Regions from separate parts of the Staphylococcus pseudintermedius genome, predicted to be linked through region 3. Evidence: predicted binding sites of a transcription regulator. Region 3 holds the regulator's gene; each other region holds the start of a gene.

Region 1 (3,296 bases), 420 kb from region 3:
GAATGATGTACGGAATAAACGACAAGTTAAAATAAAATGAAGTTGGATTGAATTATGTCACATTAAATTGCGAATATTTGAAAAAATGGTGTTGCTAAATGATCTTTGTTCGGTTACGCTATCACTATTGTGGTACGAAGCGCATTTGAAGGGGACAGAAAAAGTGGAAAAGTAGAATGAACGGCGTACCTCGAAAACCATTTGAAGCGCATTGATTCAAATGTAATTTAACAGTGAGGTGGTAAAGGAAATGGAAGTAGCAGAGCAGAGAATGACATTTAAAACATTTATGTTCAAAGTATTGAATGGTTTAGCCATCGCAATTATTGCCGGGCTTATTCCGAATGCAGTGTTAGGTGGATTGTTTAAATATTTAAGCCAATACGCTGATATTTTCGCAACGATGAATCAAGTTGTCTTAGGGGTACAATTTGCGTTACCGATTATGGTCGGTGTCCTCATCGCGTTACAATTCAATTTAAATCCAATGGCAACAGCTTTAGTTGGCGCAGCATCATTTGTCGGTTCAGGGGCCGCTAAAGTGACGCCGGCTGGTTGGCAATTGGTTGGTATTGGTGATTTAATTAATACAATGATTACGGCATCTATTGCAGTACTGATTGTGTTATGGTTAGGCAATCGCTTAGGAAGTTTGAACGTGATTTTATTGCCTATTCTTGTCGGCGGAGGTGCAGGACTGATCGGTGTAGCGACATTACCTTATGTCAGCAAAATTACGTTAGCTATCGGTAGTTTAGTGAATACATTTACGACGTTACAGCCCGTGTTGATGGGCGTTTTGATTGCAGTCTTATTTTCATTCATTATTGTTTCTCCAATTTCAACAATAGGCGTTGGTTTAGCGATTGGTATTTCAGGTTTAGCAGCAGGATCAGCAGCGATTGGTGTTGCCGTTGCAGCTGTCGTTTTGTTCATCGGCACATTACGTGTGAATAAAATTGGTGTCCCGATCGCGATTTTATTAGGTGGTATGAAAATGATGATTCCTAATATTATTCGCTATCCTATTTTACTCTTACCAATCGGCATTACAGCAGCCGTAACAGGTGCAGCAGGTGCATTGTTCGGTATTTCAGGTGTGAAAGAAACAGCGGGATTCGGTATTGTTGGTTTAGTCGGCCCAATTAAAGCATTAGAATTAATGGACGGCAACGGTATGACCAACTTACTGATTGTCCTTGCGGTATTTTTCGTCATTCCATTAGTTGTTGGCTTTATTGTCGATTACATTTTGTGGAAAGTTTTAAAATTGTATGACTCTGAAATTTATCGTTTTACTGCAACAGAAGATAATAAATAAAAGCATTGAAAGTGTCATTTTGTCGAAAGAGACATAGTGGCGCTTTTTTATTTCGGGGCCTAAACCTTTAGAAAACGACAGCAATCCCGCCTTGATCCAGGTCAATCAAGTTATCTAAAATAGTTACACAACAAAAAAGTTCTTTTTAAAATTCTTATAAATTGTGACAAATTATTATACAAATTGACACGAAATGATGACATTTTATAAAACGCTTTCAATTTTAAGTGATTATATTCACAATTCTTGGTATACTACTTGTGAAATGATGAACAAACCTAATTGGAGGTAAAGACATGATTAAAGACACTCAAACTACACATAATGCATGGGAAGGTTTTAAAACTGGACGTTGGACACGCCATGTGGACGTTCGTGAATTTATACAATTAAACTTTACAGGTTACCAAGGCGATGACAGTTTTTTAGCCGGTCCAACTGAAGCAACGACGAAATTATGGGATCAAGTGATGGTGTTATCGAAAGAAGAGCGTGAACGTGGTGGTATTTGGGATATGGATACAAAAGTGCCATCAACCATTTTATCTCATGATGCAGGTTACTTGGATGAATCATTAGAACAAATTGTTGGTGTACAAACAGACAAACCATTCAAACGTTCTATGCAACCATTTGGCGGAATCCGTATGGCAAAAGCAGCATGTGAAGCATACGGTTATGAATTAGATAAAGAAACAGAGCACATTTTTACAGAGTATCGTAAAACACATAACCAAGGTGTATTCGATGCCTATTCAAAAGAAATGTTAGCTTGTCGTAAAGCAGGGATTATTACAGGTTTACCAGATGCTTATGGCCGTGGTCGTATTATTGGAGATTATCGTCGTGTCGCACTGTACGGTGTTGATTTCTTAATGGCAGAAAAACAAAAAGACTTCAATGACTTATCATCAACTATGACTGAAGATGTGATTCGTTTACGCGAAGAAGTGTCAGAACAATATCGTTCATTAAACGAATTAAAACAACTCGGTGAACGTTACGGATTTGATTTAAGTCGCCCAGCTGAAAACTTTAAAGAAGCAGTGCAATGGCTCTACCTTGCTTACCTTGCTGCGATTAAAGAACAAAACGGAGCCGCAATGAGTCTAGGACGTACATCTACATTCTTAGACATTTATGCAGAACGTGACTTACAAGCAGGTACGATTACTGAAACGGAAGTACAAGAAATCATTGACCACTTCATCATGAAATTACGTTTAGTAAAATTTGCACGAACACCTGATTACAATGCATTATTCTCAGGTGACCCGACTTGGGTAACAGAATCTATCGGTGGTGTCGGTATTGATGGTCGTCCAATGGTAACGAAAAACTCATTCCGTTTCTTACACTCACTCGACAACTTAGGACCAGCACCAGAACCAAACTTGACAGTATTATGGTCAACACGTTTACCTGAAAACTTCAAACGCTACTGTACGAAAATGAGTATTAAAACAAGCTCTATTCAGTACGAAAATGATGATTTAATGCGCGAAAGCTACGGTGACGATTACGGTATTGCATGTTGTGTATCTGCAATGCGTATCGGTAAACAAATGCAATTCTTTGGTGCACGTGCCAACTTAGCGAAGACATTATTGTATGCGATCAATGGTGGTAAAGATGAAAAATCAGGTGCTCAAGTTGCGCCAAACTTCGCACCAATTCAATCTGAAATTTTAGATTACGATGAAGTGTACCAACAATTTGATGAAATGATGGAATGGCTAGCAGGTGTTTACATCAACTCATTAAATGTCATTCACTACATGCACGATAAGTATAGCTATGAACGTATCGAAATGGCACTCCATGATACAGATGTGCACCGTACGATGGCAACAGGTATTGCAGGTTTATCAGTTGCAGCGGACTCACTTTCTGCCATTAAATATGGTCAAGTTCGCACAATTCGCGATGAAAATGGACTCGTAGTTGACTTTGAAACAACAGGTGATTATCCAAA
Region 2 (3,296 bases), 410 kb from region 3:
GAAGCGGTGACTTATCCGGTATCTGCAACAATTATTGTCGGTCTCATCATACTCTTACTCGGATTTAGTCCAGTTCAAAATTTAACACAAGCATTAGGCAATCCTCAAAGTGGCGGTGCGGTGTTAAAAGGTGACGACTTATTCGGTACAGGAAATGCATTGAAGTTAGCCTTTAGTGGTTTTTCAACGAGTGCCGTCGCGTTAGTTGCTGCAGCATTGTTCTTAGCAACCGCGATGCAAGTGACAAACTTACATAAACGTTTGGCACTATTAGTATTATCGTTTGTCGGTAATAAAACGAAAAATATCGTTATCGGGGCGATTCTTGTATCTATTATTTTAGCGTTTTTCGTACCGTCCGCTACAGCACGTGCTGGCGCTGTTGTACCGATTTTATTAGGTATGATTGCGGCGTTTGGGGCAACGAAAAATAGTAAATTAGCTGCGTTACTCATCATTACAGCTGTACAAGCGGTATCGATTTGGAATATCGGGATTAAAACCGCTGCTGCTCAAAATATCGTAGCAATTAACTTTATTAATGATCAACTCGGTCATGACGTTTCATGGGGCGAATGGTTCTTATATGCCGCACCTTGGTCAATCATCATGTCTATCGTGCTTTATTTTGTTATGTTAAAAGTCATTCCACCTGAACAAGATGCCATTGAAGGTGGTACGGAGCTCGTTAAACAACAACTGGCAGAACTTGGTCCAGTTAAACCAACAGAATGGCGCTTAATTATCATCTCATTATTATTACTCGTGTCTTGGTCAACTGAAAAAGTGTTACACCCAATCGATTCTTCATCTATCACATTAATTGCATTGGCGATTATGTTAACGCCCAAAATTGGTGTCATGAATTGGAAAGAAGTCGAAAGCCGTATTCCATGGGGCACTATCATTGTATTCGGTGTCGGTATTTCGTTAGGTAACGTCTTATTAAAAACGACAGCAGCACAATGGTTAAGTGACCAAACATTCGGTTTAATGGGTTTGAAAGGTATGCCGATTGTAGCAACGATTGCATTAATTTCACTGTTTAACATTTTAATTCATTTAGGATTTGCAAGTGCGACAAGTTTAGCATCTGCATTAATTCCAGTCTTTATTTCATTAACATCCACATTAAGCCTAGGTGACAACGCCATTGGTTTCGTATTAATTCAACAATTCGTCATCAGTTTTGGATTCTTACTGCCGGTGAGTTCGCCGCAAAGTATGCTCGCTTATGGTACAGAAACATTTACTGTTAAAGACTTCTTAAAAGCGGGGATTCCGATTACGATCGTCGGTTACATTCTCGTTGTCATTATGAGTATGACGTATTGGAAATGGTTAGGCTTACTATAAGAAGCAACACATGAGAGCAGCCAAGTATGGGATAACACTTCACTTGGCTGTTTTTATTTCATGCCGTCGGGGTGTAAATAAAAATGATTTAAAATGACAAAGAATTTGTATTTATTTTCACAAACTTTATGACAATTGCAATGAGATTCATGTAAAATGTAAGTGACATTGTATGAATCATCAACAAGATTGAATATTAAATTGGAGGTTGAACTATGGGGATTCAAAAACCGACAAAAACAGTTCCGGATACGTATACATCACGAGAAACGGTACAAAGCATTATCCATTCCGTTGCGATGAAAGAAGTGATGCTGGATAAAGCGATGCCACGTTACATACTTAAATCGATGCTGTCAGGGTTTTTACTCACGATTGTCACAGTGTTTATGCTCGCAATGAAGACGCAAATGGCTGGGGCGCTCCCTGGTGTTGTAAATTTAATGGGAGCGGCAGCGTTCAGTATTGCCTTAGTGTTTATCGTCTTAACACAAGCTGAACTATTGACGAGTAACTTTATGTATATGACAGTGGGTCTTTACTATCGTACGGTATCATTTGGCAAAACGATGTGGTTATTTACTATTTGTTTTATCGGTAATATTTTAGGTGCATTTGTACTCTTTATATTGATGTATTTCACTAAAGTGATGACACCTGAAATGATTGCGGCATTAACGTCAACAGTCGACGCCAAAACAGTTGAATCGACATGGCAAGCGATATTAGTCAAAGCCATCTTCGCGAATTTCTTTATCAATATTGGGATTTATGTCTCTATGCAATATAAAGAAGGCTTGTCAAAAACGTTTTTCATTGCGATTGGTGTCATTATTTTCGTGTTTATGGGTTATGAACACGTCGTTTATAATGCAGGCTTATTCGTGGGGATGATCTTTTATAATTTTGATGCAACTTCTTGGTTAGGTGTTCTGAAAAATATCGTCTTCGCATTTATCGGTAACTATATCGGTGGGGGCATATTTGTCGGTCTGTTGTTTGCATATTTCAACGGCTCACGTCGCATTGAACAAAAATAAATAGACAATAGTAATAAAAGAGTTGGGGCCATCATTAAACCTCAGCTCTTTTTTTGATATGAATGTGTACCATACATGTGATCAATATGTTTAAACAAAATAATAAGCGCAGCATCGAACGGTACCTCTATCCATATCGAACAAAGTGAGCAAAGTGTATTAATTTCTATACGATATAAAATTTGATAATCTAACTACATATGAATGTAAAGGGAGGCGACACTATGTCTCAAGTTAACATTAGAATGGCTACTTTAGACGATGCAGAGGACCTGCACGCACTGATGCATCGCGCATTTACACCTTTAAGAGAGGTCGGGATTGATTGGCCGTCCGTAAATGCGACATTAGAAATGATTCAAGACAATATTCAAAACAATGCTGCTTATGTGCTCGAAGTAGAGGGGAAAATTGTTTCAACCTTGTCGATACGTTTTCCATGGGAGCCGAGTCAGCCAGTTTCTAAATATCCGTTTGTTTGGTGGTTTGCGACAGACCCCGATTATGGCGGTGTAGGCTATGGTAATCAAATGATGACGTATGTGGAAGAAACGATTTTACGTGATACATTAAAAGCGCCTGCTGTAGTATTAGGGACTTCAGCGCGCAAAATGAGTTGGCTAAAAGATGTGTATGAACGTCGTGGTTATGAAACGTTCTTTTCATTTGAAGATGAAACAGGCGATGAAGGTGCAATGATGGTAAAGGTTTTAATTCCAGAACGTTATAATAAAGATTTACTCGCACCACCACCATGGGCGCAAGGTGAATCATCTTATTAGTTATAAAGTGAAAAGCATGTGCCGATAGATTCAGCGGTGACGATGTTGATAAGTGATAGGGAATTCCCTCAAGATACAGGAGAGGGGATTCCCTATTTTTTAATTTTTATGTGAATTT
Region 3 (3,296 bases):
GGCACCATCATTGGATCATTTATTTTTGGTGTAGGTATTGTATTAGCTGGTGGATGTGCAACGGGAACTTGGTATCGTGCTGGTGAAGGCCTTATAGGGAGTTGGATCGCATTAGTGATGTATGGATTGTTTGCTGCGATTTCAAAATTTGGCATTTTATTACCACTGAAAAATGTGATTAACAGCCCAACTGTCGCTAATGCAGATATTTCTACTTCAACTGGTATACCAAGTTGGGTTTGGATCACCGCTTTAGTAAGTATTACACTATTTTTAGTCATCAAAACTTTACGCAAGCCAAAACCTAAAGTAATGATTCCGAAATTAAAATCACGTTATACAGGTGTACGTTACTTTTTATTTGAAAAACGATTTCATCCATTTGTTGCAGCAATTGCAGTAGGACTCATTGCGTTAATTGCTTGGCCGATGAGTTATTCAACCGGGCGTGAAGGTGGTTTAGGTATTACAACACCTTCTGCACATATCATACAATTTTTAACTACAGGGGATTTATCTCTAATCGATTGGGGCGTCTTTCTTGTTTTAGGCATTTTCTTAGGTTCTTATGTTGCTGCGCGTGGTGCAAAAGAGTTCAAATGGCGTTTACCGGATATTAAAACCATTCGCAACAGTGCCATTGGCGGCGCCTTTATGGGTTTTGGTGCGGCAGTCGCTGGAGGTTGCTCTATCGGTAATGGCTTAGTTGCTACAGCAGCACTTTCATGGCAAGGATGGTTAGGTTTAGCTTCAATAATACTAGGGACATGGTTCATGAGTTATTTCTTATTTGTAAAACCATTAAATGCCGCGCGACGTCAAACGCAAATTGCGAGTACTTCAGCAAGCGCATCTCATTAAATCATTAAAGAAAGGTGATAAAAAATGAAACACACATTAGGCACTATCGGAATGGTATGCCCTTTCCCATTAATAGAAGCACAAAAGACAATGGAAGATTTAAATATTGGTGATGAGTTAAAAATAGATTTCGATTGCACACAAGCTACAGAAGCTATACCTCAATGGGCAGCAGAACAGAATTATCCCATTACTGAATTCGAGCAATTAGGTGATGCTTCTTGGACCATTACCGTGCAAAAAGCTTAATGATTGACACACAAAAAGCAACGCCTGCCTTATTCACAAGGACGTTGCTTTTTTGTTATCTAGTCATTATTAGCAAACTCTAAAAAGAGCAATTGTTTATAAGCTCAGTTCGTCAACATTTACCCTTCCGTCGCACCATAATTTTTCATAAAGAAGAGTAACGATTGGAGTTCAATCCCTAAGTCAATTTGATGTACTTGTACTGATTGTGGCGCGTGAACACGTTTAGGCGTAAAATTCAAGATACCTTTGATACCTGCTTCGACTAATTGATCAGTCACTGCCTGTGCTGCTGATTCAGGTGTCGTAATAATAACAACTTCTAATTCTCCTGAAGCAATAGTTTCTTTAATGTCATCCATCGACTTAATCGTAATATCCCCGACTGTAGTACCGATAATGTCTTCTCTAATGTCAAAAGCTTCTGTAATGGTCATATCATCATGTATTGAAAAGTTGTAAGAAATTAACGCCGTACCTAAGTGACCGACACCGACAATACCAATTTTGATAATATCTGAATCACTTAATTCTGATTTAAAAAATTCTAATAAACTATCAATATTATAACCGTAACCTTTTTTACCTAATTCACCAAAATAAGAAAAATCTCGACGTATTGTGGCTGAATCTATATTTAAGCCTTCACTAATGGCTTTTGAATTAACACGATCTTCGCCTTTCGCTTTTAAAGTATTCACAAATCTATAATACAAAGGGAGACGTTTTAAAGTCGCTCTAGGAATTTTGTTCATTGATTTTCCCATTTTGAAGTCCTCCGATATGATTTCTAATATATGTGATAGCTTTCACAGTGTGTGTTTAATTATAACTTAATTTATATGATAAGGAAACATTTAGTATTTGATACATATAGGGTTTGTTGTACAATAAATAAGAATGAAAGGAGTATGCCCTATGATTTTAATGCAGTTAAGTCAGATTACGAAATCGTTTGATGGCGAAGAAATTTTTGAAGGCGTTAATTTTGAAGTGAAAACAGGTGAGCGCATTGGTATCGTAGGTCGAAACGGTGCGGGAAAATCCACATTGATGAAAATTATCGCAGGTGTAGAATCATATGACTCAGGCCACATCTCAAAAATCAAAGGTCTAAAACTCGGCTATTTAACACAACAAATGACTTTAAATACTGAAAATACAGTTTTTGAAGAAATGGCAAAACCTTTTGAACAAGTGAAAGCGATTGGCAAACGTATGCAAGAAGAAACCGACTGGCTTGCTGCACATGCGGAAGCTTATGAAACGACGGAATATCAAACGCATATCGCAAAATATGAACAATTATCTAATGAATTTGAACAACTCGGAGGCTATCATTATGATAGTAAAATCAAAACTGTGTTAAATGGCCTTGATTTTAGTGAGGCTGATTACGACCGACCTATTAATGATTTTAGTGGAGGTCAAAAAACACGGCTCTCACTCGCGCAAATGTTATTGAGTGAGCCAGACTTGCTATTACTCGATGAACCGACAAACCATTTAGACATGGCAACAACAGAATGGTTAGAAGATTATTTGAAATATTTTAAAGGTGCTATCGTCATTATTTCACATGACCGCTTCTTCCTCGATAAAATTGTGACGCAAATCTATGACGTCTCTCTAGGCGAAGTGAAACATTATGTCGGCAATTATGCAAAATTTATTCAGTTACGTGATCAATACTTTCAAAAGCGACTCGCGGAGTATGAACGTCAACAAAGCGAAATCAAAAGACTAGAAACGTTTGTCGAAAAAAATATTACCCGTGCATCTACAAGCGGTATGGCGAAAAGTCGTCGTAAAATGTTAGAAAAAATGACGCGTATCGAAAAGCCCATGCTCGATGCGAGAAGTGCGAACATTCAATTCGATTTCGATCGCAATACAGGCAATGACGTTATGCATATCCAAGATTTAGAGATAGGTTATCGTACACCGATTACAGCACCGATTCGTTTTGAAATTAATAAAGGCGATCACATTGGCATTATCGGACCGAATGGTATTGGGAAATCGACATTAATTAAAACTTTAGCGAAACGACTTCCCCCTCTCTCCGGTCAAATTATTGAAGGTGCTAATTTAAAAATTGGTTATTACGACCAGAAACAAGCAGAGTTCCGTTCTAATAAAACCATTTTAGATTTTGTCTGGGACCAATACCCTCATATGCCTGA

The links. Region 3 encodes Rex, which represses fermentation and respiration genes when NADH is low (regulators of the CRP and FNR family bind a similar motif). Its sites were predicted from a motif close to TTGTGAAATATTTCACAA; they were not measured.
Region 1: pflB (formate C-acetyltransferase) is a predicted target of Rex. The motif match lies at 1,580-1,597, and genes of this name have one in related genera.
Region 2: P3U61_RS01775 (formate/nitrite transporter family protein) is a predicted target of Rex. The motif match lies at 1,462-1,479, and genes of this name have one in related genera.

Annotation. Positions count from the first base shown of each region.
Region 1 is NZ_CP120150.1:427,191-430,486, forward strand. It holds gene P3U61_RS01705 (PTS sugar transporter subunit IIC) at 251-1,321, shown strand; gene pflB (formate C-acetyltransferase) at 1,618-3,296, shown strand, end outside.
Region 2 is NZ_CP120150.1:443,790-447,085, forward strand. It holds gene P3U61_RS01770 (SLC13 family permease) at 1-1,356, shown strand, start outside; gene P3U61_RS01775 (formate/nitrite transporter family protein) at 1,572-2,396, shown strand; gene P3U61_RS01780 (GNAT family N-acetyltransferase) at 2,621-3,178, shown strand.
Region 3 is NZ_CP120150.1:851,539-854,834, reverse strand. It holds gene P3U61_RS03870 (YeeE/YedE family protein) at 1-861, shown strand, start outside; gene P3U61_RS03865 (sulfurtransferase TusA family protein) at 886-1,110, shown strand; gene P3U61_RS03860 (redox-sensing transcriptional repressor Rex) at 1,230-1,877, opposite strand; gene P3U61_RS03855 (ABC-F family ATP-binding cassette domain-containing protein) at 2,029-3,296, shown strand, end outside.